Regions from separate parts of the Pseudomonas sp. SL4(2022) genome, predicted to be linked through region 3. Evidence: riboswitches for the same ligand, from Rfam matches in the RefSeq annotation. Region 3 holds a riboswitch; each other region holds the start of a gene.
What was found. A riboswitch is a leader RNA that binds a small molecule or an ion and turns the genes downstream of it on or off. The one in region 3 is predicted to bind cobalamin.
Positions count from the first base shown of each region.

Region 1 (7,975 bases), 830 kb from region 3:
GGGCCTGTACCGCGAAGGCACGCAGCTGTTGCCGATCATCGCGCGCACACCGGATAACGAGCGCCTGAATGCCGACAGCCTCAACGACCTGCAAGTGTGGAGCAACACCAGCGGCGGTTACCTGCCGATTGAGCAGGTGCTGCTGGGCTTTACCACCGAATGGGAAGACCCGCTGATCATGCGTTTGAACCGCAAACGCACGCTCACGGTACAAGCCGACCCAGCGCTGCTCAGTGGCGAAACTGCCGCTCAACTGTTCGGCCGCATCCGTCCGGAGATCGAAGCCATTCCCCTGCCGGAAGGCTACAGCCTGGAATGGGGTGGCGAATACGAAAGCTCCCGCGACGCTCAAGGTGCGGTGTTTGGCAGCCTGCCGCTGGGCTTTCTGGCGATGTTTATGATCACCATTTTGCTGTTTGACTCGTTCAAGCGCGCCACGGTGATCTGGCTGACGGTGCCCTTGGCGATGATCGGCGTGACCCTGGGCTTTTTAATCACCGGCATTCCCTTTGGCTTTATGGCCTTGTTGGGCCTGCTCAGCCTAAGCGGCATGCTGGTGAAGAACGGCATTGTCCTGGTCGATGAAATCCAGCTGCAACTGGCCAGCGGCAAGGATGCCCTGCAAGCGGTTGAAGAAGCCTCCATCAGCCGCGTGCGCCCGGTGTCCATGGCCGCCCTGACCACCATTCTGGGCATGAGCCCGCTGCTCGCCGATGCCTTCTTCCAGAGCATGGCCGTGGTGATCATGTTCGGCCTGGGCTTCGCCACCCTGCTGACCCTGGTGGTGCTGCCGGTGCTGTATTGCCTGTTCTACGGGATCAAGGTGCAGAACACAGCGGCCGCCTGAGACGCTTGGGCGATGACATGGCTAAGGTGGACAAGGCGCAGCCTGTCCACCCAGGCTCAGCGCCGACGCAGTAAAAGCACGAAAAACACCCCGCCAATCGCCGCCGTGGCGATGCCAATGGGCAGGTCCTGCGGGGCCAGCAGGGTGCGCGCGGCGACATCCACCCAGACCAGAAACAGCGCGCCAAGCAGCGCACTGACCGGCAGCAGGCGACGATGCTCAGCGCCCACCAGAAAGCGCGCGACATGCGGCAGGATCAGCCCGACGAAACCGATGGCACCGCTCAGCGACACCAGCACCCCGGTCAGCAGCGAAGCGCAGACAAACACCAGCAAACGCACCCGGCGCGGTTCCAGCCCCAGGCTGACCGCGCTGTGTTCACCGGCCATCAGCGCATTCAGCGCCCGCGCCAGACCGAGCAACAGCAGCAAGGCCAGCATCAAGCACAACGCCGGCAGCCAGAGCAGTTCCCAGCGCGCCAGACCAAGGCCGCCGAGCATCCAGAAGATCACCGAACTGGCGGCATGGTGATCACCGAGAAACAGCAGCAGGTTGCTTGCCGCCATCATCACAAACGACACCGCCACCCCGGCCAGCAGCAGGCGGTCGCTCTCCAACCGGCCACCGCGACTGGCAATCGCCAGCACCAGCAGCATGCTCACCAGCGCGCCGACAAAGGCCGCCAGCGGCAGGCTGAGCAGGCCGATAAATTCCCCCAGGTACAGCACCACAATCACCGCACCGAACGCCGCACCGGAACTGACCCCAAGCAGATGTGGATCGGCCAGCGGGTTGCGCGTCACCGCCTGCAGCGCCGTGCCGACCAGCGCCAGCCCGGCCCCCACCAGCGCACCGAGCACCACCCGTGGCGCACGGATCAGCCAGACGATGCTGTCCTGAGCGCTGCTCACCGCCTGCGCCGGCTGCAGGTCGAACAGGCGCTGACCCAAAATCTCCAGCACACGCGGCAAGGGCACTGGCGCGGCGCCAAAGCCCAATGACGCCGCGCAGGACAGGCCCAGCGCCAAGGCCAGCACCAGCAGCAACAAACGGTAAGCGTGCGGGCTGCGAATCATCGGGCAAAGGCCTGCGGGTGCAGCGCCGCGGCCAGGGTTTCGATGGCGGCGGCGTTTTCCAGGCTCGGTGTCACCGCCAGGTACGGCAGCACCACAAAGCGCTGTTCACGGATCGCCGTCAGCCCCTGCAAGGCCGGATGCTGTAGGAGGAAATCACGCTTCTGCGCCGCGCTGCGCTCGCCGTAATCGACGATCAGAATCACCTCGGGGTCGCTGCTGATTACCGCTTCCCAGCCGACGCGCACCCAGCTCGCGGCCAGCCCGTCCATCACATTGCGCCCCCCCGCCGCCTCGATCAAAGCCTGGGGCATGGCCAAACGGCCGGCGGTAAACGGGCTTTCCTCGCCGCTGTCGTAGAGAAATACCCGTGGCGCCGGACCGCTGTCGGCCAGGCGGGCACGCACCGCCGCCACCCGTTGCTGCATGCCCAGCACCAGCGCCTCGGCGCGCGGCTCTACGGCAAAGATGCGGCCGAGGTTGTGCAGGTCGGTGTAGACATCCTCCAGGCTGGCTACCCGGCGTGGCATGACATGAGCGCAGGACTCGCTCAGCTCGTACACCGGAATGCCGAACCGCGCCAGGCTGGCCGGGGTGACTTCACCGCCGACGCGCATGCCGTAGTTCCAGCCGGCGAAGAAGAAATCCGCCTCGGCGTTGAGCAGGTTTTCCAGTGACGGGTGCCGCGCCGCGAGCTCGGGCAAATCGGCCAGCTGCGCCATCAGCGTGGGGTTGGGGGTTTTCCAGGCGCTGATGCCGCTGTAGCCGACCATCCGCGATTTCAGCCCGAGGGCCAGCAGCATGCCGGTCAGGTTGATGTCCTGACTGACGGCGCGCTGCGGCGGCTGCTCGATGGTCAGCTGACGGTCGCAGCTGGTGACGGTAACCGCCTGGGCGGGCAGGGTCGCGCCCAGCAACGGCAGGCACAAGGCGTAAGGCAGAAAACGCTTCATGGATTGATCCAGGTAATACGCGGGTGCCCCGCGAGGGGATGACGGTCGACCAGCGCCTGCACGCCATACACCTCGGCCAGCAGCGCTTGCGTCAGCACTTCGGTTGGAGTGCCGCTGGCCACCACGCGGCCGTGGTCGAGCACATACAGGCGGTCGCAGAAGGCCGCCGCCAAATTGAGGTCGTGGAAGCTGGCCAGGGTTGCCAGGCCGAGGGTTTTGATCAGCCGCAACAGTTCCAGCTGATAACGCGGATCAAGGTGGTTGGTCGGCTCGTCGAGGATCAGCAGCGTCGGCTGCTGCACCAGGGCGCGGGCCAGTAGCACGCGCTGCTTCTCGCCGCCGGAGAGATGAGCGAAGGCCTGGCACTTGTGCTCAGTCAAACCGACCCGCGCCAGGGCCTGCTCGACCAGAGCGTGATCGGCCTGATCATCACCATCGAACAGGCCCTTGTGCGGCGTGCGGCCCATGGCGGCGACTTCGGCCACGGTGAGGCCGAAGTCCTGGGGAAACTCCTGCAACACCACCGCCACCCGCTGCGCGCACCAGCGCGGCGAGCGGCTCCACAGCGCTTCGCCGTCCAGCTCCACCGAGCCTTGATCGGGCCGCTGAAAGCGGTAGGCGCAGCGCAGCAGGCTGGTCTTGCCGCTGCCATTGGGGCCGAGCAGGCCGACCAGCTGACCGTCGCCCACCGCCAGCTCGATGCCGTCGAGCAAGGCCTGCTCACCGTTGGGCGACCAGGCCAGCTCGCTGATCTGCAAGCGCGCCATCAGAAACGGTAATCGGCAGTGACGAACAACGAACGCGGTGCGCCCAGGTACCACTGCTGGCCATCGCTGCTGCCGCTGGTGGCGTACTGGCGGTCGAACAGGTTGTTCAACTCCAGGCCCAGACGCACATCCGCCTGCACCTGCCAGCCGACAGTGGCATCGACCACGGTGTAGCTCGGCAGCGTCACGCTGTTCGCCGTGTCGGCGTAGCGCGCATCGACATAACGTGCGCCGACCCCGGCATCCACCTGCTCACTCAGCGCCTTGCTCAGCCACAGGTTGGCGGTGCGCCGTGGCACGTTGGTCGGCCGATTACCGCTGCGGTCACCCCCGGCCTCCGTGAAGTCGTCGTACTCGGCACGCACCCACGCGGCGTTGGCCGAGACCTGCCAACCCTGGCCCAGCGCCAGCTCCAGGGTGGCTTCCAGGCCGTCGGAAGACTGCTGGCCGATTTGTTCGGTCGGCGCGGTCGGGGTGGCGCGGCTGAGCAGCTTCTCCTTGACGATGTGGTAAGCGGCCAACGTCCATTCGCCCTGGCCATTCCAGAACGCCTGCTTAAGGCCGATTTCGGTCTGCTTGGCCTCGCTCAGGTCGAACTGCTGCTGCGTCGGATTGAGCGTCAGCAGGTTGCTCACGCCTTCGGTGCTGGTGGCGTACTGGCCGTACAGCGACAGCTCGGGCGTGACCTCGAAGACCAACCCGGCACGCCAGTTGTCGCCCGTCAGGCTGCGGTCGGCGCTGCTGTCGTTCAGCAGGTTGTCGCGCTGGATATGCAGCTGATCGCGGCGCACACCGCTGACCAGCGACAGGCGTTCGGTCAGCTGAGTGCGGTTCTCGGCGAACAGCGAGAACTGCCGCGCCAGGTTGCGTTCGCGCGGCCCATACCCCAGCGGATCGGTGCTCTGGTACTGACCGCCACCGCTGCCGGCGAGCGGCACGCTGTCCGTGAAGCTGCTGGCAAAGTCGTGCTGGCGGGCGAAGTGGATGCGGTTGTAATCCACGCCCACCACGCTGCGGCTCTCCAGGCCGAACAGGGCGTGCTCCAGGGTGAAGGTCTGGCGGTCGCCGACCTGCTCCTGGGTGTGCTTGATCTCGTAGAAATCGCTGCGCTTGACCTGATCACCCGGCTGCCAGCGATAGGACTCGGCATTACGCCAGTAACGCTGGGTCTTGATGTAGTAGAGCTGGTTGCTGGCGCTCAGGGCATCGTTGATGCGCCAGTCACTGACCAGTCGGGTGATCTGGTCGTTGTAGCGAACCTCGGCGTTATCAACGTTGTAATTACGCTCGCGCAGGCGCTCGCGGTACTGGCCGGCGACCAGCGGCGTGCCCAGGTAGCGCTGCGGGTCCTGATCGCCGTGATCATGAGACAGGGTAAAGCTCAGCGCATCGCTGGCATCCCAACGCAAGGCGGCGCTCAGCGCCTGGCTCTGCGACTCACCGTCATCGACCCAACCGTTGCTGGCCAGCTGATTGAGGTTGAGGCGGTAGCTCAGTGCATCGCTCAGCGAGCCGCCGCTGTCCAGCGCAGCCTGGCGGCGGTCGTCGCTGCCGTAGCCGAGGCGCAGCTGGTTGCTGATGGCGCCGCTGAACGGCTTTTTCGGCACCACGTTGATCACCGCGCCGGTCGCGCCTTCACCGTAGAGCACCGAGGCCGGGCCGCGTAGCACGTCAACGCGCGCCACCGACCAGGTGTCGACCGGGAAGGTCACGGTGCCGGCCCCGACATACTGACGGGTGCCGTCATACAGCTGCATGGTCGCACTGTGCCCGGTAAAGCCACGCGCCGACAGCGCGGTGCCGCCATTGCCAGGGCTGCCGATGCTGCTGATGCCAGGGGTGCGGGTGACCGCGTCCTGCACGCTGAGGTTGTTACGCCCGCGCACCTGCGCGCCGCTCAGGCTGCTGGTGCTGGCCGGGGTTTGCAGGGCGCTCAGGCCCAGGCGCGAACCGCTGCTGGTGGGCGTATGCAGATCGCTTTCGCCCTCCGCAGCAGCCTTGGCCTGAACGGTCGTGGCCGGCAAATTGACCGGGGGCTCGCCCGCCACAGCCGTACCGGCCAGGCACAGGGCAAGGGAAACAGAGAGTTGAGACAGGGGATAGCGCGCCATGATGCTTCCATCGCAAAAGGGATAGGCACGGCAATCCCGATGGAAACGCGCAACAGCAAAACACGGGCGCACAGGCACCCACGATCGGCGTCAACGCCCGCCCACCGCGGGTTGCCAAACAGTTGGGAGTTGCCGCTGCATCACGGGCAGCGCACAACATCCCTAAGAATCAGGCCGGTCTCCGGGCTTACGAGGGTCATGAAGCCATCGCCTTCCCATGCAGAAACTGCACAGTGGCATCGTGATGACGTCGCTCGCTTACCGTTGCGGGGGCAGCGTCGGACTGGCCCAAAGGGCGCACCGACTTCCCGTTTAACCTCACGCGCGGCGGCGTGAGACACCTGAAACGGCGCGGATATGACCATTCAGGCCGATCCGCGTCAAGTTTTTAGCTGTTGCCGAATGGCTCTACAGCAGTCTTCTCAGCCCTTATCAATGCGCAGCTCGGGCACGGCGCGGCCGGCCACCAGGCGCTCATCGACCAGGCGGATCAGCTCGGCTTCATCGCGCACGCGGAACCACTCACCGGCCGGATAGAGACTGGCGGTCGGGCCCAGATCGCAGGGGAACTGGCACTGCGTACGGGTGATATGCACCCCGCCCTCGCACTCCAGTTTGCCGGCGGCCTTGAGCCGTTGGCGCAGGTTTTTCCACAGGTCCAGCGCACCGCGCCGGGTGCAGCGCGGGCCGTTGCACAGCAGCAGGCGCTGCGCGTGCGGCGGAATCTGCGACCAGGCGTGATGCCCCGGCACGGCGGCCACCCCCACACAGGGCAGGTGCAGCTCGGGACGCTCGATCAGCGCGCAGGCAGCCTCCACCGGCAGGCCTTCAGCCTGGCCAATGGCGCTGGCGACAAACAGCTGCTCAGGGTTGGCCTGCTGGCACAGTTCGCTGCGCAGCCAATCGAGGTGCGGGCTGCTGCTTTGCGGCTCCAGGTCGATCACCAGCAACGGCCGCTCAGCCTCGGCCACGCGCTGCCAAAGCGACGCATAGCCCGCGCTGGTATCGACGATATCGGCCAGCGCCGCTTCCCCGCGTAGCTCAACCAGACGGCGGCGCAGCAGCTCGGCAAACGAGCCCTCGGCCAGGTCGGGGCCGACAAACAGAATGCGGGCGTAAGGGGAAACGGGCGTGGTCATGGCGGCCTCCAAAGCGGGGCGGCAGTCTAACAGGCGCTGTTTTCCGTTGGGCAACCCAGCCGCCCCGTAGGGTGGTTAGGCGCATAGAACAGGTCGTGAGCCAGCTGCATTGCCCGATGCGCCGAAACCCACCGTGGCAGACTCAGCCGCTATTCGATGGGTGACGCGCTGCGCAGGACTCAGTCGCTGTCCGCCTGACCGTCGATTGGCAGCGCTAACCCATCCTACGACAGCGCCTCGGCCAGCGCTTCAAGGCTGACAAACTCGCGATCCACCGCTGGCAACTCGGGCCGACGCAGCAGCAATACCGGCAAACCCAACTCCCGCGCCACCTGCAGTTTCGGCTCGGTGGACTGGCTGCCGCTGTTCTTGCTGATCAGCACATCGGTGCCTAAACGAGCAAATAACGCACGCTCCTCATCCAGCGCAAACGGCCCGCGCGCGCCGATAATCTCCGCACGCGGCACGCCTTGCTGGGCCGTCAGGCAGCGCACGGTCCAGTGCTGATGCGGGGGAATCTCATGCAGGTGTTCCAGCGGCTCGCGACCGAGGGTAAACAGCGGGTGCTGAAAGCTTTGCAGCGCCGCAACCAGCCCGGCCCAGTCGTCCACTTCGCGCCAATCATCACCCTCGCCGGCCTGCCAGCCGGGGCGGCGCAGCGCCCAGCAGGCAATCCCGCTCAGCTCGGCGGCGCGGGCGGCATTGCCGCTGATCTGCGCGGCATAGGGGTGGGTCAGGTCGAGCAGCAGTTCGATGCCCCGCAGGCGGATAAACGCCGCCAATCCTTCCGCCCCGCCAAAGCCGCCAACACGCACCTGACAGGGCAAATCATCCGGCACCCGGCCCAGCCCGGCCAGGCTGTAGATGCTTTCAGGGTCAAGGCGGCGCGCCAGACGCAAGGCCTCGGTGGTGCCGCCAAGCAGGAGGATGCGCGGGCTCACGGCTTGCGCACCACCAGCAGGGTGATCGGCAAGGCGCTGCGCCAGGTGTCGAAGCCGCCCAGCGGCTGCGCCTGGGCCACGCTGATGCGCGTCAGCTCGCCGCCCACCTGCTCGCGCCAGGCCACCAGCGCCGCTTCGCTTTGC
Region 1 covers NZ_CP113060.1:1,760,610-1,768,584, reverse strand. Annotated here, with positions in the region: gene OU997_RS08510 (efflux RND transporter permease subunit) at 1-847, shown strand, start outside; gene OU997_RS08505 (FecCD family ABC transporter permease) at 904-1,923, opposite strand; gene OU997_RS08500 (ABC transporter substrate-binding protein) at 1,920-2,873, opposite strand; gene OU997_RS08495 (ABC transporter ATP-binding protein) at 2,870-3,640, opposite strand; gene OU997_RS08490 (TonB-dependent receptor) at 3,640-5,751, opposite strand; cobalamin riboswitch at 5,906-6,111, opposite strand; gene OU997_RS08485 ((2Fe-2S) ferredoxin domain-containing protein) at 6,174-6,890, opposite strand; gene OU997_RS08480 (cobalt-precorrin-6A reductase) at 7,115-7,831, opposite strand; gene cbiE (precorrin-6y C5,15-methyltransferase (decarboxylating) subunit CbiE) at 7,828-7,975, opposite strand, start outside.
Region 1: linked by a shared signal. The riboswitch ahead of OU997_RS08490 (TonB-dependent receptor) and the one ahead of OU997_RS12195 (energy-coupling factor ABC transporter permease) in region 3 are both predicted to bind cobalamin.

Region 2 (7,975 bases), 1.6 Mb from region 3:
TCAATCTGCTGTTTGGGGCCGGTCAACAGACAGGCTTGTTGACTATGCCGCTGTTTATCGCCGGTCTGGCCTCGATGTTTGTCAGCTTGCCGTTGTTCAGCGCCTATAAGCGTGCGCTGATCGCCACGGAAAAAAGCCTCGACGGTCCGGCTGAGCACGATGCCTGGCTGGAGCTGACGCGGGTGCGGCGTCTGGCCCTGCTGGGTGCGGCCTTACCGGCCTGGATCGCGGCGCTGGCGGTCTTTGCCGGGCTTGAGGCAATCCCGCTGATTCTGCTGGCGCTGTCCAGCATCGTGCTGCTGTACCTCTATCGCATTCCTCGCCAACTCGGCTGATGCGCGGCCTGCTGCTCTGTGTATTGCTGTCACTCACCTGGCCGGTGGCAGCCGCCCAACGGGTGGTTACCCTGGCGCCATCGCTGACCGAAATTGTTCTTGAGCTGGGGGCCGCAGATCGCTTGGTCGGCGTGCTCGATGGTGGGGCGCGGCCGGCAGCTATAAGCCATCTGCCCTCTGTCGGCCGCTTAGGTCAGCTGGAGTTGGAAAGTCTGTTGCAGGTGCAACCTGATCTGGTGCTGTTATGGCCCGACAGTATCAGTGCGACACAGCGTCAGCAGTTGCAGCGCATCGGTGTGCCCGTGTTGGTGGTCGAACCGCGCAAACTGGCTGAGCTGGCTGACCAGTTTGTTGACATTGCCGCGCGGGTCGACCGTGTCGAGCGGGGCCGGCATCTGCAGCAGCAATTCAACCAGGGCTTGCAGCGTTTGAGCCAGCGTTACCGGCGTGAGCGGCCGGTACGCCTGTTCTATCAGGTTTGGGATGTCCCGCTGTATACCATCGGCGGCCAGCAGATCATCAGCGACGCACTGGCGGTGTGTGGTGCCACCAATGTTTTTGCGGACCTGAGTCTGCCTGCTCCGCAGGTGAGTGTGGAGGCCGTGCTTGAACGCAACCCGGAGGTGATTCTGGCCAGTGTGCAGGCGCAACTGGATGCCTGGCGAGTATGGCCGGGACTGGCAGCGGTGGAGCGTCAACAACTGTGGCGTGTGCCGGACGATGGTCTGGAGCGGCCGAGCTTTCAGATGCTGGCCGCGATCGAAGCGCTGTGCGAGCGCCTGGCGAGCGCCCGCTAAACCATGGCCCTGAGCCTGCCCGCTCAGGGCCTGTCACTCAGAAGCGGTAGCCCAGGCTGAGCTTGACCTGCTCTTCGGCCGCCGGGTAGCTGCTGGCGCTGCTGGCAAAGACATCGTAGCGTTTGCCGGTGAGGTTATTCAGGCGCAATGTGCTGCTGAACTGTCTGTAGTTGTAGCTCAGCGCTGCATTGATCAGGGTATAGCCGCCGGCCTGCTGCTGATTGTTGGCATCGTCCCCTGAGTAATAGCGGCGCCCGGTGTACACGGCTTCCAGATACGTGTGCAGCCCTTGAATGATCCGGTAGTTGAGGTGCGCACTGGCCGTGTTGCGGGCCACCCATGGCACGCTGTTGCCCTGGAAGGAGCCTGCACGAAATTCCGCATCGGTAAAGCTGTATTGGCCGCCGATGCTCAGGCGCTCGCTCAATTGGCGCTCTGCCTCCAGTAGCAGTCCGTCACGGCGGGTTTTATCCAGATTGATATTGGCGCCGCGACCATTCCAGCTGTTGGGGTTGGCAATCAGTGCGTCGTAGAGCAGTTCGTCCTGCAAATCCAGTCGATACAGCGTTGCTTGATAGCGCTGCACGCCGTCTTGCCACTCGACGCCGCTTTCCCAGGACACACCGGTTTGCGGTTTGAGGAACTCGACCCCCGGCAGGACAAAGGCATTGTCGTCCACGTTGGCCCAGCGCAGCACGTCCTCACGCTTGAGAAACAGGCGCGTCTCTTGGTTGGCTTGCCAGTTCAGGCCGATGCTGGTGCTGTCTTCGCGATCCTTGTGCTGTTTGCGGCTCGCCTTGTTATGGTCGTCCGCTTCGCTGCTGCGGTAGCCGGCAGTAACCGTTACGCCGCGCCCAAGCCCCTGGCTTAACTGGCTATACCAGTCGCGCTGGGTCTGCTGGAAGTCGGTGCCCCAGGATGATTGGGCGTCACTGCTTATGTGGTCGTGGCCAAGTAGCCATTCTCCAGCGCCAAGGCTGTTGCCGTAGCGTGCACTCAACCTGGGGCTGATGCTTTCCGTGCGGGTGTCCTGGGTAAAGCGGCTGGGAGCGGCAAAGCTGCCAACGCTGTCCTGATCGCTGTGGCTGTAGTCGAGGTTGCTCGTCCAGGTGTCATCCAGTTGCTGTTCCAGGGCAAAACGATGAACCTGCGTCTTGCTGTCGTTCCAGGCCGTCGAGTCGCTTTGCTTGCGGTCTGCATGGCGCTGCGCCCTGCTCATGGCATTGGGGTACAGCAGTTCATCGTCGACCGTCTGGTACTCATACAGTGCATGGCCACTGTCATGGTCATGGCGCAGACGGGCGAAGGCGTTGCTGTAGCTGGCGTTGTTATGGTCGCGGTAGTTGTCGGCCGTACGCGACTCGCCGCTCAGGTAAGTCGAAAATCCACCGCCGAGTTGCTGGTAGATATGCCCGCGCAAGGCCTCCAGATCATGGCTGCCGCGACTGGCTTCGAGATAGCCCTCGTTGCGGCTTGGGGTGCGGGTAACGATGTTGATGACGCCGCCCACCGCCTGGTCGCCATACAGTACGGTGCCGGCGCCGCGGATGATCTCGATGCGTTCGATATTACCCAGTGGCACGCTGTTGAGGTCAGCGCCTGCCTGGCTGGGTTGGTTAAGGCGGCGACCATCCACCAGAATCAGGGTGTTGTTTACCGCATTTTCGCCAAAGCCACGCAGGCTGAAGGTGGCTCGGCTGCCATCGCCAATGGTGTCGCGGACTTGTATCCCCGCCTCAGCACGCAGCACATCGAGTAACGAGTGAGCGGCAGATTGCTCAATCTGTTGGCGGTCAATCACCCTGACGCTGGCCGGTGCCTGGGTTTGCAGGGGCGTGGCGCGGGTAATCACCAGCGGTTGGGCCTGATAGGGCGGGTTGGCTTCGTTGGCCAGGGTCAGGCCTGGGGCCAGTGTGACAGCCAGAGCAAGGCGAGATAATTTCACAGGAAATCCTCAAAAGATCGAACGACTTTTGAGGAGGGCAGGGGCAAGAACGGGCGCGCAAACGCTGCCTGAGCTTGACGGTGATGCCCTCCGCAACACCAGTCACATCCAGCAAGGCCGGTCTCCGGGCTCTCGACGTGCGCCGCCTCGCCTTCCCGGGATAACCCAGTGGCGTTGAGGTGACGTGCAGAACGACTCTGCGGTCGATTACCGTTGCGGGGGCAGCGCCGGGATGGTTCGTCAGAACGCACCGGCTTCCCGTTTAACGCCGCTTCACTGTAGAAGGGCGCACCTTGGCGGAAGTAAAACGCCGCGCACCTTAATGCGCGGTTGGATGAATTACAAGCAAGCCTGGCTCAGCCCTGGATGAGCGGTATTCATGCGCAAGGGCTGGCGAGGCGCGCGCGGATGGCGGCCTCGATGCCGGCGGCATCCAGCCCGCATTCGGCGAGCATCTGCGCTGGCTTGGCGTGTTCGACGTAGTAGTCCGGCAGCCCCAGGTGCAGCACCGGTTTGAGGATGCCAGCGTGGGCGAGGAACTCGCTGACGGCACTGCCAGCGCCGCCCATTACGCTGTTCTCTTCGAGGGTCACCAGCAGTTCGTGGCTGGCGGCCAGCTGGCGCACGAGCGCTTCATCCAGCGGTTTAACGAAGCGCATGTCGACCACTGTTGCATCCAGCACTTCGCCGACCTTGAGGGCTTCGGCCAGTTGTACGCCAAAGACCAACAGGGCGGTTTGCTTGCCGTGGCGGCGAACGATGCCCTTGCCGATTTCCAGCGGTTCCAGGCCCGGCTCGATGGCGGCATTCGGACCGCTGCCACGCGGATAGCGCACGGCGGCGGGGCCATTGAACAGGTGACCGGTGGTGAGCATGCGGCGCAGTTCGTTTTCATCGCTCGGTGTCATCACCAGCATGCCGGGGATGCAGCGTAGGTAGGAAATATCAAAGCTGCCGGCGTGGGTCGGGCCGTCTTCGCCGACCAGACCGGCGCGGTCGATGGCGAACAGCACGTCGAGGTGCTGCACGGCCACATCGTGAATCAGCTGGTCATAGGCGCGCTGCAGGAAGGTCGAGTAAATCGCCACCACCGGCTTGGCACCGTCGCAGGCCATGCCGGCGGCGAGGGTCACGGCATGCTGTTCGGCGATGGCGACGTCGAAATAGCGCTCGGGATAACGCTCACTGAACGCCACCAGATCCGAGCCTTCCTTCATCGCTGGCGTAATGCCAAGCAGGCGCGGGTCTGCAGCCGCCATGTCACACAGCCATTGGCCGAACACGCTGGAGTATTTCGGGCCGCTGGCTTGCTTGGGGGCGGCCGGCGCGTTGATCGGCTCCAGCTTGGTGATCGCGTGGTAGCCAATCGGGTCGGCCTCAGCCGGGGCGAAGCCCTTGCCCTTTTTGGTCACCACATGGAGGAACTGCGGGCCGTCGAGGTCGCGCATATTGCGCAGGGTGGCGAGCAGCGTGGGCAGGTCGTGGCCATCGATGGGGCCGACATAGTTCCAGCCCAGCTCTTCGAACAGGGTGCCGGGCACCAGCATACCTTTGGCGTGTTCTTCGACCTTGCGTGCGATTTCCCAGGCACCCGGCAGGTGCGAGAGGATTTTCTTGCTGCCCTCACGCATGTTCGAGTACGTGCGGCTGGAGATGATCTTGGCCAGGTAGTTGGACAGGCCGCCGACGTTCTTGGAAATCGACATGTCGTTGTCGTTGAGGATCACCAGCATGTTGGCACCCACGTCGCTGGCGTGGTTCAGCGCCTCGAAGGCCATGCCGGCGGTCATGGCGCCGTCACCGATCACCGCCACGGCCTTGCGCTTGCTGTTCTGCAGGCGGGCGGCGATGGCCATGCCCAGGGCGGCGCTGATGCTGGTGCTGGAGTGGCCGACGCCAAAGGTGTCGTACTCGCTTTCCGAACGGCGCGGGAAGGCGGCGATGCCGTCCTTCTGCCGTAGGCTGCCCATCTGCTCGCGGCGGCCGGTAAGGATCTTGTGCGGGTAGGCCTGATGGCCCACATCCCACACCAGGCGATCATCCGGGGTGTCGAAAACGTAATGCAGGGCCACGGTCAGCTCGATCACGCCGAGGCCCGCGCCGAAATGCCCGCCCGTCTGCCCGACCGTATACAACAGGTACTGGCGCAATTCGTCGGCCAGGGTTTCCAGCTCTGCTTCGCCCAGGCGGCGTAGCTCGTCCGGCGTATTGGCGCGGTCTAGAAGGGGCGTCAGCGGGCGCTCACGGGGAATCTCGTGGAAGGTCGTCGGCATCAGGCAGATCGTTATAGGTGCAAAAGATGCGGCAGTTTACCCGAAGCGCCGGAAACTGCCCAAACATGGTTCGGCCTAACACGCCTGAGCCTGGATGCATTCCACCTCTGCATCCAGACGCGACAGCGACCTACCAGGTATCGACCGAGCGCTTCTTGCCTGTGCGGGCAGCGGGTTGTGCTGTGGCATTAAGGCCGCGCAGTAGCCAGGCGCGGGTTTCCACAGGGTCGATCACTGCATCGATCTCCAGGAAACTGGCCATATTGATGCCCTTGCCGTTCTCGTAGGCCTTGGCCACCAGCTTGTCGAACAGCTGTTGGCGTGCCGCCGGTTCTTCGACGGCGGCCAGTTCCTTGGCAAACCCCAGGCGCACCGCACCTTCCAGGCCCATTGCACCGAATTCGGCACTGGGCCAGGCGATGGTGAACAGCGGCGAATGGAAGCTGCCGGCAGCCATGGCCTGAGCGCCGAGACCGTAGCCTTTGCGCAGCACTACGGTGAAAAACGGCACGGTCAGGCTGGCGGCGGCGACAAACATGCGCGAGACATGGCGCACCGTGGCCTGTTTCTCGGCCTCCGGGCCGACCATAAAGCCGGGGGTGTCGCACAGCGACAGCAATGGGATATCGAAGGCATCGCACAGCTGCATAAAACGTGCGGCCTTGTCGCCGGCGACTGCGTCGATGGCGCCGCCGAGGTGCGCGGGGTTGTTGGCCAGCAGGCCGAACGGCTTACCTTGGATGCGGATAAACCCAGTGATCAGGCCGGGCGCAAACTCGCGGCGCAGTTCCAGCACGCTGTCCCTGTCGGCGAGGGTGGCGATCACTTGGCGGATGTCATACACGCGCAAACGGTTTTCCGGGATCAGCTGGCGCAGCTCGCGCTGATCGGCGCAATCCCATTCGCTGAGCGCTCCCTGGAAGTAGCTCAGGTACTGCTTGGCCACCTGCACCGCTGCGGCTTCATCGGCCACCCGTACGTCGATGACGCCATTGGTGCCCTGCACGCTCACCGGGCCGACCTGTTCCGGTTTAAAGCTGCCCAGGCCGCCGCCTTCGATCATCGCCGGACCGGCCATGCCGATGGTTGCGTCCTCCGTGGCGATAATCACATCGCAGCAGCCGAGCAGGGCGGCGTTGCCGGCAAAGCAGCGTCCGGACACCACGCCTACCAGCGGCACCAGGCCGGAGAGCTTGGCCATGCCGACAAAGGTGTGGCAGTCCAGCCCGGCTACGCCGACGAAATCGGTATCGCCCGGCCGGCCGCCGCCACCCTCGGCAAACAGCACCACCGGCAAGCGCCACTGCGCGGCGAGGCCGAGCATGCGGTCGGTCTTCTTGTGGTTCATCACCCCCTGGGTGCCGGCAAACACGGTGTAGTCGTAGGCGATGGCCATGCAGCGTGCAGCCTGGTCGCCGAATGCCTTGGCGTTGACCGTGCCGGTGCCGGCCACCAGGCCATCGGCCGGGCTCTGTTCGATCAGCTCGGCCAGCGAGCGCCGACGCCGTTGTGCGGCAATCGCCAGGGCGCCGTATTCGCTGAAACTGCCGTCGTCCAGCAGGTCCGCCAGGTTCTCGCGCACGGTGCGCTGGCCTGTCTTGCGCCGTTTGGCTACGGCGGCAGGACGGCGTACATCGGTGAGGAGCGCGTGGCGTTCGAGCACTTCGGCCAGGTCCGCACGGATATGCTCGAGGTCCAGGCTCTGTTCGCTCTGGTGGGCAGCAGCGTCAACCTCGGCGGGTTCGATAAACAGCAGCGGCTGGCCTTCATTGAGCGCGCTGCCGATCTGCACGGCCAACTGGCGGACGATGCCGCTGTGGCTGGCGGTGACCACAAACTCCATTTTCATCGCCTCCAGCACAGCAAGGCTCTGGCCGACAGTCACCGCATCGCCTTCGGCCACGTCCAGGCTGACCACCACACCCGTGCTGTGGGTCAGCAGGGGCAGGCAGCCTGACGGTGCGTCCGCGACTGTTTCAGCGGCTGGGCCGGCGCTCTGCGTAGCGGCAAAAAAACGGTGCGGATGAGCCTGGTCTTGCACGGCCAGCAGCTCGTTCAGATGGCTTTCGACAAAGCGCGTGGTCAGCTGATAGCTCGCCACCTGCGGTAGGCGCAGCAGGTTCTGCAGCAGGTGTAGGTTGCTCGCCACGCCTTCCAGGCGAAATTCGCACAGTGCACGGTAGGCGCGGCGCAGCGCGCTGGGGTAGTCCGGTGCATGGGCGATCAGCTTGGCCAGCAGTGAGTCGTAACTGGGGCTGACCGGGTAGCCGGCGTAACCATAGCCATCCACACGCAGACCGGGACCGCTGGGCGGCTGGTAGGCCGTCAGGGTGCCAGCGGCCGGGCGGGTGCTGCCATCGGCACTCATGCTTTCCAGGTTGATCCGCAGCTGCACGGCGCAGCCATTAAGCGGCGGTGGTTGCAGCAGGCCGAGCTCGGCCAAGGTGTGGCCGGCGGCCAGTTTGAGCTGGGTGTGCAGCAGATCGACGCCGGTGACCTGCTCGGTGACGGTGTGCTCGACCTGAATGCGCGGGTTGGCTTCCATAAAGTAAAAGCGTTCTGGCTGCTCGGCATCCAGCAGAAATTCGAAGGTGCCCAGGCCCTGGTACTTCGCTGCACCGGCTA
Region 2 covers NZ_CP113060.1:970,777-978,751, reverse strand. Annotated here, with positions in the region: gene OU997_RS04525 (MFS transporter) at 1-335, shown strand, start outside; gene OU997_RS04520 (cobalamin-binding protein) at 335-1,132, shown strand; gene OU997_RS04515 (TonB-dependent receptor) at 1,170-3,077, opposite strand; cobalamin riboswitch at 3,175-3,388, opposite strand; gene dxs (1-deoxy-D-xylulose-5-phosphate synthase) at 3,455-5,350, opposite strand; gene OU997_RS04505 (carboxyl transferase domain-containing protein) at 5,481-7,975, opposite strand, start outside.
Region 2: linked by a shared signal. The riboswitch ahead of OU997_RS04515 (TonB-dependent receptor) and the one ahead of OU997_RS12195 (energy-coupling factor ABC transporter permease) in region 3 are both predicted to bind cobalamin.

Region 3 (7,975 bases):
GGCATGCGCTGCTCAATCATTTGCGTGTTGTAGGTCAATCCGATCGAGCCCCAGGTGTAGGGTACCGTGGCGTGTCGCGAATACGGGTACTGGGTCTGCAGAGTACGCAAGCCAGGCTCGATATCGTCCAGATGCTCCAGCTTGCTCTTGTCCAACTTTTTAAGAGCACCGGCACGCATCAGCCGTTCGGCCACGGTGTCACCGGGGAAAATCAGGTCATAACCGCTGCGTCCCGACATCATCTTGGCTTCCAGCGTCTCACTGCTGTCCATGACGTCGTAGATGACCTTGATACCGGTTTCCTGGGTGAACCGGGTCAGGGTGTCCTCGGCAAAATAATCGGCCCAGTTATACAGCTTCAGGGTTTTCTCTTCGGCTTTGGCCGAGAGCACAGCACAACCCAGCGCCAGGCTCAGCGAGCCAACCAACAGCTTGTTCAATGCGTTCATGCTCAGACTCCCGGCGCTTGCCAGTGGATATGCGTTTTCTGGCCGTCCAGACCTAGCAGCGGCCCGTACATTTCCGGCCGGCGGTCGCGGTAGACGCCCCAGGTCAGGCGCTCTTCGCGCATGGCTGCCAAGTCCAGTTCACGGACCAGCACACCGCTGGTGTCGCGGTCGGCTTCAGCCAGCAGCTTGCCCTTGTGGTCGGTGATAAAGGACGAGCCGTAGAAGCTCATCTGCAACGCCGGGTCGGTGGTCGCCACTTCACGGCCGACACGGTTGGCGGCAATCACCGGCATGATGTTGGCGGCCGCGTGGCCACGCTGGGTCAGCTGCCAGTGATCACGCGAGTCCAGCGCTGCAGCGCCCGGCTCGGAACCGATGGCGGTGGGGAACAGCAACACTTCGGCCCCCTGCAGGGCCAGACAGCGGGCTGTCTCGGGGAACCACTGATCCCAGCAGATACCCACACCGATGCGACCGAAGGCGGTGTCCCAAACACGGAAGCCGGTATCGCCTGGACTGAAGTATTCCTTCTCCTGATAGCCGATGGCATTGGGGATATGCGTCTTGCGATACACCCCGAGCAGGCGGCCATCGGCATCGGCCACGGTCAGCGAATTGAAGTAGGCATTGCCGGCCTTCTCGAACCAGGACAGCGGCAATACCACACCCAACTCACCAGCCAGCGCGGCGAAGCGCTTGAGCAGCGGACTGCTCTTGTACTCTTCGGCCAGCGCCAGGTGCTTGTGGTCCTGCTCGATGCAGAAATACGGGGTGGCGAACAGCTCCTGCAGCAGGATCAGTTGCGCGCCTTTAGCAGCGGCTTCACGCACCAGTTCCTCGGCACGGTCTAGGTTCTGTTTCAGGTCCCAGCTGCAGGCGAACTGGGTGGTGGCGACGGTCAGCTTACTCATGACCTCACCCCTTCAACGGCCAGGCCGGCTGCTGCTGGGTGATGCAATGCACCCCGCCGCCGCCATGAGCCAACTGGTTGATCTGCACCGGCACCACTTCGCGGCCCGGGAAGGCCATGCGCAGGGTAGCGGCTGCCTCATCATCGGCGGCAATACCATAGGCCGGCATGATGATCGCGCCATTGCAGATGTAGAAGTTGGTGTAGGAAGCGCAGAACACTTCCGCCTCGGTGTCCACGGCGTCGGTGGCCTCATAGAGGTCGATCAGCTCGAACTGACGGCCACGGGCATCGGTAGCCAGCTCCAGGGCGCGACGGTTCTCACGTACTACCTCGGCATAGACCGAACCCTTGTCATGGGTGGCGTCGACCAGCAGCGCACCCGGCTTGGCGAAGGCGCACACACCATCCACATGGCCGTCGGTCATGTCGCCCGTAACGTATTGCGGATCGCCCGGCAGCCAGATGGTCTTCTTCACGCCCAGCAGGCGGGTGAAGACCTCTTCCATCTCGGCCTTGCTCATGCCCGGATTGCGGTTGGGGTTGAGCAGCACCGATTCGGTGGTAATCAGGGTACCCTCACCGTCCACATGGATCGCCCCGCCCTCGTTGGACAGCGGTGTGCCGAAGCACTCCAGACCCAGGCCGTTGAGGATGCGCCGGGCCAGGCTCTCGTCCAGATCATGGGCGGATTTTCCACCCCAGGCATTGAAGCGCCAGCTCACACCGGCCAGCCCCAACTGCGGATGGCAGACAAAGCTGGGGCCGGAGTCACGGCACCAGCTGTCATTGATGGCCAGTTCGACCAGCTCGATATTGGCACCACACAGCTCGCGGGCACGGGCCACAGCGGACGGGTCGACCACCATTTTCACCGGTTCGAAGCGCGCAATGGCGTTGGCCACGCGGGCAAAATCAACCTGCACCTCGGCCAGCGTCACGCCCCAGCCCGACTCCCAGAGCGCTTTATTGTGCGGGAAGGCCATCCAAGTGGCGGCATGCGGAACCCATTCGGCGGGCATAAACCAGGAGTTTGCTGCGACTGCGTTATGCTGCATACAAGTGCCTTCAGTTAAGTCATTGTTATCACTTAAAACCGCGAATGCGGAGATGACTTCCATGCTAGGCCTGTAAAAATGCGGCAACAAACGATAGATTTTGCACACTTCTGATTAGCAGGACTTATCAATCATGCTCAAGCACTGGCCACCATTGAATGCCCTGCGCGGCTTCGAAGCCGCCGCACGTCTGGGCAGCTTCCACAAGGCTGCCGAGGAGCTGCACCTGACCCAGTCCGCTATCAGCCAGCAGATCCGCAGCTTGGAAAGCTTTCTCGAACAGCCGCTGTTCTTCCGCAGTGGCCGCAGCGTCAGCCTGACGGATGCCGGGCACGACTTGCTCAGCACCACGCAATCGCTGCTGCAGCAACTGGCCGTGGGCATCCGTCGCCTGGAGCAATACCGCAAGCCCAATCAACTGGTGGTCAACACCACACCTGCATTCGCTCGCCATTGGCTGGTGCCGCGCCTGGGCGAATTCCATCGCCTGCACCCGGAAATCGACCTGTGGCTGTTCACCAGCGATGACGTACCGGACATGGCCGCACAAACCATCGACATCGCGGTGCGCGACGACCTCAGCGCTCAAGCCGAATGCAGCTTTCGCGTACTGCTGGAAGATCGGCTCTACCCGGCCTGCCACCCGGCTTTATGGGCAACGGCGCACAGCGAACGCACCACCTTGCATGGCGAACGGGAAATGGACTGGAGCCATTGGGCGGTTCAAGGTGGCATGGACGTGGGCCAGCAGAGTCACGGGCTGAACTTCTCCGACCCCGGCCTGCTGCTGGATGCCGCCAGCCAGGGCCTGGGCATCGCCCTGGTCAGCCAGTTGCTGGCTGACCAGGTACGGCGTAACGGCCTGCTGCAACCGTTGGTGGAACAGACGGTGCGCGGCCCCAACTGGGCCTGGCTGGTGCACCGCGACAGCGAAAGCGACCCACTGACTCGCAGTTTCTGCATCTGGCTGCAGCAGGCTCTGAGCCACAGCGCAGATTAGCGGAACGGCGGCTCATCAAAGCTGCGCAGCTTGCGTGAGTGCAGCGAGTTGAGCTGGCTGCGCATCAGTTCCAGCGCGGTGATGCCGATGTGCAGGTGCTGGGTCACCGCGCGCTCGTAGAAGGCACCGGCCGCACCGGGCAGCTTGATCTCGCTGTGCAGCGGTTTGTCCGACACGCACAGCAGCGTGCCGTAGGGCACCCGCAGGCGATAACCTTGCGCGGCGATGGTGCCGCTTTCCATGTCCACCGCCACGGCACGGGAGAGGTTGATCAACGGCCGCTCCTGGGCCCAGCGCAGCTCCCAGTTGCGGTCGTCATAGGTCAGCACGGTGCCGGTACGCAGGCGCTTCTTCAGCTCATCGCCCTCTTCACCGGTCACCAGCTTGGCCGCTTCCTGCAACGCCTGCTGCACCTCGGCCAGCGCGGGTAGCGGGATATGCGGCGGCAATACGCGATCAAGGATGCCGTCGCGGCGCATGTAGGCGTGAGCCAGCACGTAGTCACCGATGGTCTGCGACTGACGCAGGCCACCACAGTGGCCAATCATCAGCCAGCAATGCGGGCGCAGCACGGCCAAATGGTCGGTGATGTTCTTCGCGTTGGACGGGCCGACGCCAATGTTGACCAGGGTGATACCGTGGCCATCGTCTGTTTGCAGGTGATAGGCCGGCATCTGATAACGGTGCCAGATGACGTTCTCGATGATGGCCTGCATCTCGCCTTCGGCCATGCCGCGCTCGATCACCACATTGCCCGGCAGCACCATGCGCGTGAAGCGCGATTCGCCCACCAGCATATCCAGACCATGGCGAATGAACTGGTCAACGTAACGGTGGTAGTTGGTCAGCAAAATCCACGGCTGCACATGCCGCCAGTCGCTGCCGGTGTAATGCACCAGACGGCGCAGGGAGAAATCCACCCGCGCCGCATCGAACAGCGCCAGCGGCAGCGGGTCGGTGTTTTCCCAGTCATACAGGCCGTCGGCGGTGCCATCGGTGGCGGCGGACAGGTCGGTGCTGGGGAATACGCGCGCCAGCTCGGCGGCGGTGACCCCGGAGCCGGCCAGCTCATCGCCCTGCTCGACCACGTACGGATACGGAATGTTCTGCTGGCTGATGCCGACTTCCACGCGCACGGTGAAGTCGCTCATCAAGGGGCGCAGCTGCTCCAGCAGGTATTTGCGGAACGCCGCGGGATGGGTCACGGTGACGCTGTAGGTGCCCGGCACTTGCACCTTGGCATAGGCGCGCACGGTCGTCGGCACTTCGCCCTGACACAGGTAGGTCAGACGTAATTCGGGGTAGCGGAACTGACACTGCTGCGCAGAGTCGGGTTTGCTGCGCTCTTTCAGGTAACGCTTGAGCGCCTGACTGAGCGCGCGGGTGGCCTGCTGGTGCAGCGCGGCGAGGCGGTCCACCGCCTCTTCGGCGGTGGTGGCGACAACGAAGTCATCGGAACAAAGGCTCACAAGGCATCTTCCTGGCTGATCGGACAGGCTCTATCTTGCCCTGATCCGCCGCGCTTGGGATAGCGCAAGATCACCCGTGGACACCCACCCGGCGGCAGCCGCCGGGTCTGGCGTCAGCCTCAGGCAGCCTGATGCAGACGCACGTTGAACAGCGGCCCACGGCTATAAGCGGACAGCGCCTTGGCGGCAGCCAGCACACCCAGATCGACCAGTGGCTCGATCAGAATGACGCTCATATAGGCCAGGCCGAAACTGCCCACGGCGGCCAGGTTCTCGCCGGAGAAACCATTCCCGTAGAACGCCCAGAAGCCGACCCAGGCGACAATGCCACCCTGATAGGCCGTCGACAGCGCCAGTGCCTGCTTGTAGGAAAGGTCCACATAGGCGGTACCCGGCGCGATGATGCGCTTGGCCAGCAGGCTGATCGCCCACAGCGGCACCAGCAGCGTCGTAACGTTCATGCCGTACTGCGGCAAGTCAAATTGAGCGAACAGCAGCCCTTGCAGCAACAGGCCGAACGCCAGCCCCATCGCCGCGGCACCTGCGCCGAACAGCAGCAGCAGGGTCGAACCGAGGATCAGATGCACCTCGGAAACCCCGACCGCGTGGTGCGGAAATACTTCGAAGAAACAGAACACCAGGGCAGTGGTCAGCACGCTGCGTAATGCCAGGGCGGCAGCGCCGCCATTGTTGCGCACGCTGTCGAGCGCAAGCTTGGCACAGAGGCCAAAGGCACCTGCAGCGGTGGCATAACTAAGAAAGATTTTGGCGCCAGTAACGACTTCTGGTTCGATGTGCATTGAGATTCCTGTACCGCGCCCACCGCGCGATGATCCGGATTGAGGGAATGGGCATAAACGCCCGGCTTCGATGGCAGGTCTCCTGGCTCACGGCTTGATACTCCACCCGCCTTCCCAACCTTGCGGTCAGTGGCATCCGGGCGTCGCTCGCCGTTTACAGTTGCGGGGGCAGCCAGGGCATTGGCGACGTGCGCTTCACCCTGTTCCCTTTTCATCCAGTCGCATCACACGAGCTGGAACCATCGGCGGCCACCTTACCCGGCGGCCGTGAGAAATGACAGAGCCCGGCGCAGAGGCCGGGCTCAAGGTGAAACGTTCAAGAAGTCAGTCCGCGCATACCGGCAAAGCAAACGCCTCAGAGCCGGCTTACGATCTAGTGGGCCAGAGTCCTGCAAGGCGTTACGTTAGCAACAGCCAACAGCGGCTCAAAACAGACAAGAAACGCAGCGCAGCAAAGTAACAGCCAACGGCTGGCCCTTAGGGTGAGCGCAGCGAATCAAGCGGACGGAGCTCGCACACGGGTGTACTTTTGTACACGAGCATTACGCGTTTCACTCGCCCTTCGGCGCGCGTTAGCCGCACGCGGCCGCCGAGTCTGTTTTTAACGCTGAGGACCTGCACGCAGCAGATCGCAAGTCGGTGCTCAGATCAGGTGCGGTGTACTGCGCGCCACCAGCGCCTCGACATTCACCCCACGCGGCAGAGTGCCGTAGACCCGCCCACCCTGACCGCCCAGGCGGCTGGCGATAAAGGCATCGCTCACCACGGCATTGCCGGCTTCCAGCAGCAGTTTGGCTTGCAGGGCCAGGGCCACGTCTTCGGTCAGTTGCCGGGCGCGGTATTGGATGTCGGCAGTGTCGCGGAAGTCCACCTGGAGTTTTTCGATATGGGCGTTGAGGCGGGCATCACCATGGCCATTGCCCAACTCGGCAAACAGCGCGTCGAGTACGCCCGGTTCCTTAGACAGCGCGCGCAGCACGTCCAGGCACTGCACGTTACCCGAACCTTCCCAGGTGGAGTTGACCGGTGCTTCGCGGTACAGGCGCGGCAGGATGGTGTCCTCGACATACCCGGCGCCGCCCATGCATTCGGCAGCCTCGTTGATCATGGCGGGCGCACGCTTGCAGATCCAGTACTTGCCCACGGCGGTGACCAGGCGGGCGAACTTGTCTTCCTGCTCGTCATGCGGGTTATCCAGCGCCTTGCCCATGCGCAGGGTCAGCGCCAGCGCGGCTTCGCTTTCCAGGGCCAGGTCGGCGAGGACGTTTTGCATCAGCGGCTGCTCGCTCAGCACGCGGCCACCGACTTGGCGGTGCGCACAATGGTGCGCGGCCTGGGTCAGGGCCTGACGCATCAGGGCGCTGGAGCCGATCATGCAGTCGAAACGGGTCAGCGCGACCATTTCGATAATGGTCGGCACACCCCGGCCTTCTTCGCCGACCATCCAGGCCAGGGCACCGCGGAATTCCACCTCACTGGAGGCGTTGGACCAGTTACCCAGCTTATTTTTCAAGCGCTGGATATAGAACTCGTTGCGCGAGCCATCCGGGCGATGGCGCGGCAGCAGAAAGCAGGTCAGACCCTTGGCGGTATACGCCAAAGTCAGGAAGGCATCGCACATCGGCGCCGAGCAGAACCACTTGTGGCCGACCAGTTCATAAGCTTGACCGGGACCACCCAAACCCACCGGGTAGGCACGGGTGGTGTTGGCGCGCACATCGGTGCCGCCCTGCTTCTCGGTCATGGCCATGCCGATGGTCGCACCGGTTTTCTGCTCGATCGGCAGGTTGCGCGGGTCGTATTGCGTGGCGAGGATTTTCGGCAACCACTTCTCGGCCACATCGGCCTGCAGCTTGAGCGCCGGCACGCTGGCGAAGGTCATGGTCAGCGGACAGCCGCTGCCAGCTTCGGCCTGGCTGTGCAGATAGCTCATGGCAGCGCGCGCCACCTGGGCACCAGCGCGCGGATCGGTCCAGGGCATGGACGGCAGGCCGTGTTCAATGGCGGCGCTCATCAGCTGGTGATAGGCCGGGTGAAACTCCACCAGGTCCGCACGGTGACCATAGCGGTCGTGACTCTTGAACACCGGCTTGTTCTCGTTGGCGAGAAAACCAGCGGCCATCAGCTCACCACCGGCCAGCGCGCCATACACATCCAGGCGCTGCTCGGCCCAACCGCCGCCGAAGCGCTTGCTCCACTCCTGCAGCGGCAGGTCAACGCGGTACAGGTTGGCACCATCCAACGGTGGCACCTGGTTGAACACTTCATGGGTTTCGGCGTGTTGACTGG
Region 3 covers NZ_CP113060.1:2,586,014-2,593,988, reverse strand. Annotated here, with positions in the region: gene OU997_RS12220 (extracellular solute-binding protein) at 1-449, opposite strand, end outside; gene aguB (N-carbamoylputrescine amidase) at 452-1,360, opposite strand; gene OU997_RS12210 (agmatine deiminase family protein) at 1,365-2,417, opposite strand; gene OU997_RS12205 (LysR substrate-binding domain-containing protein) at 2,551-3,417, shown strand; gene amn (AMP nucleosidase) at 3,414-4,886, opposite strand; gene OU997_RS12195 (energy-coupling factor ABC transporter permease) at 5,006-5,686, opposite strand; cobalamin riboswitch at 5,741-5,945, opposite strand; gene OU997_RS12190 (acyl-CoA dehydrogenase family protein) at 6,330-7,975, opposite strand, start outside.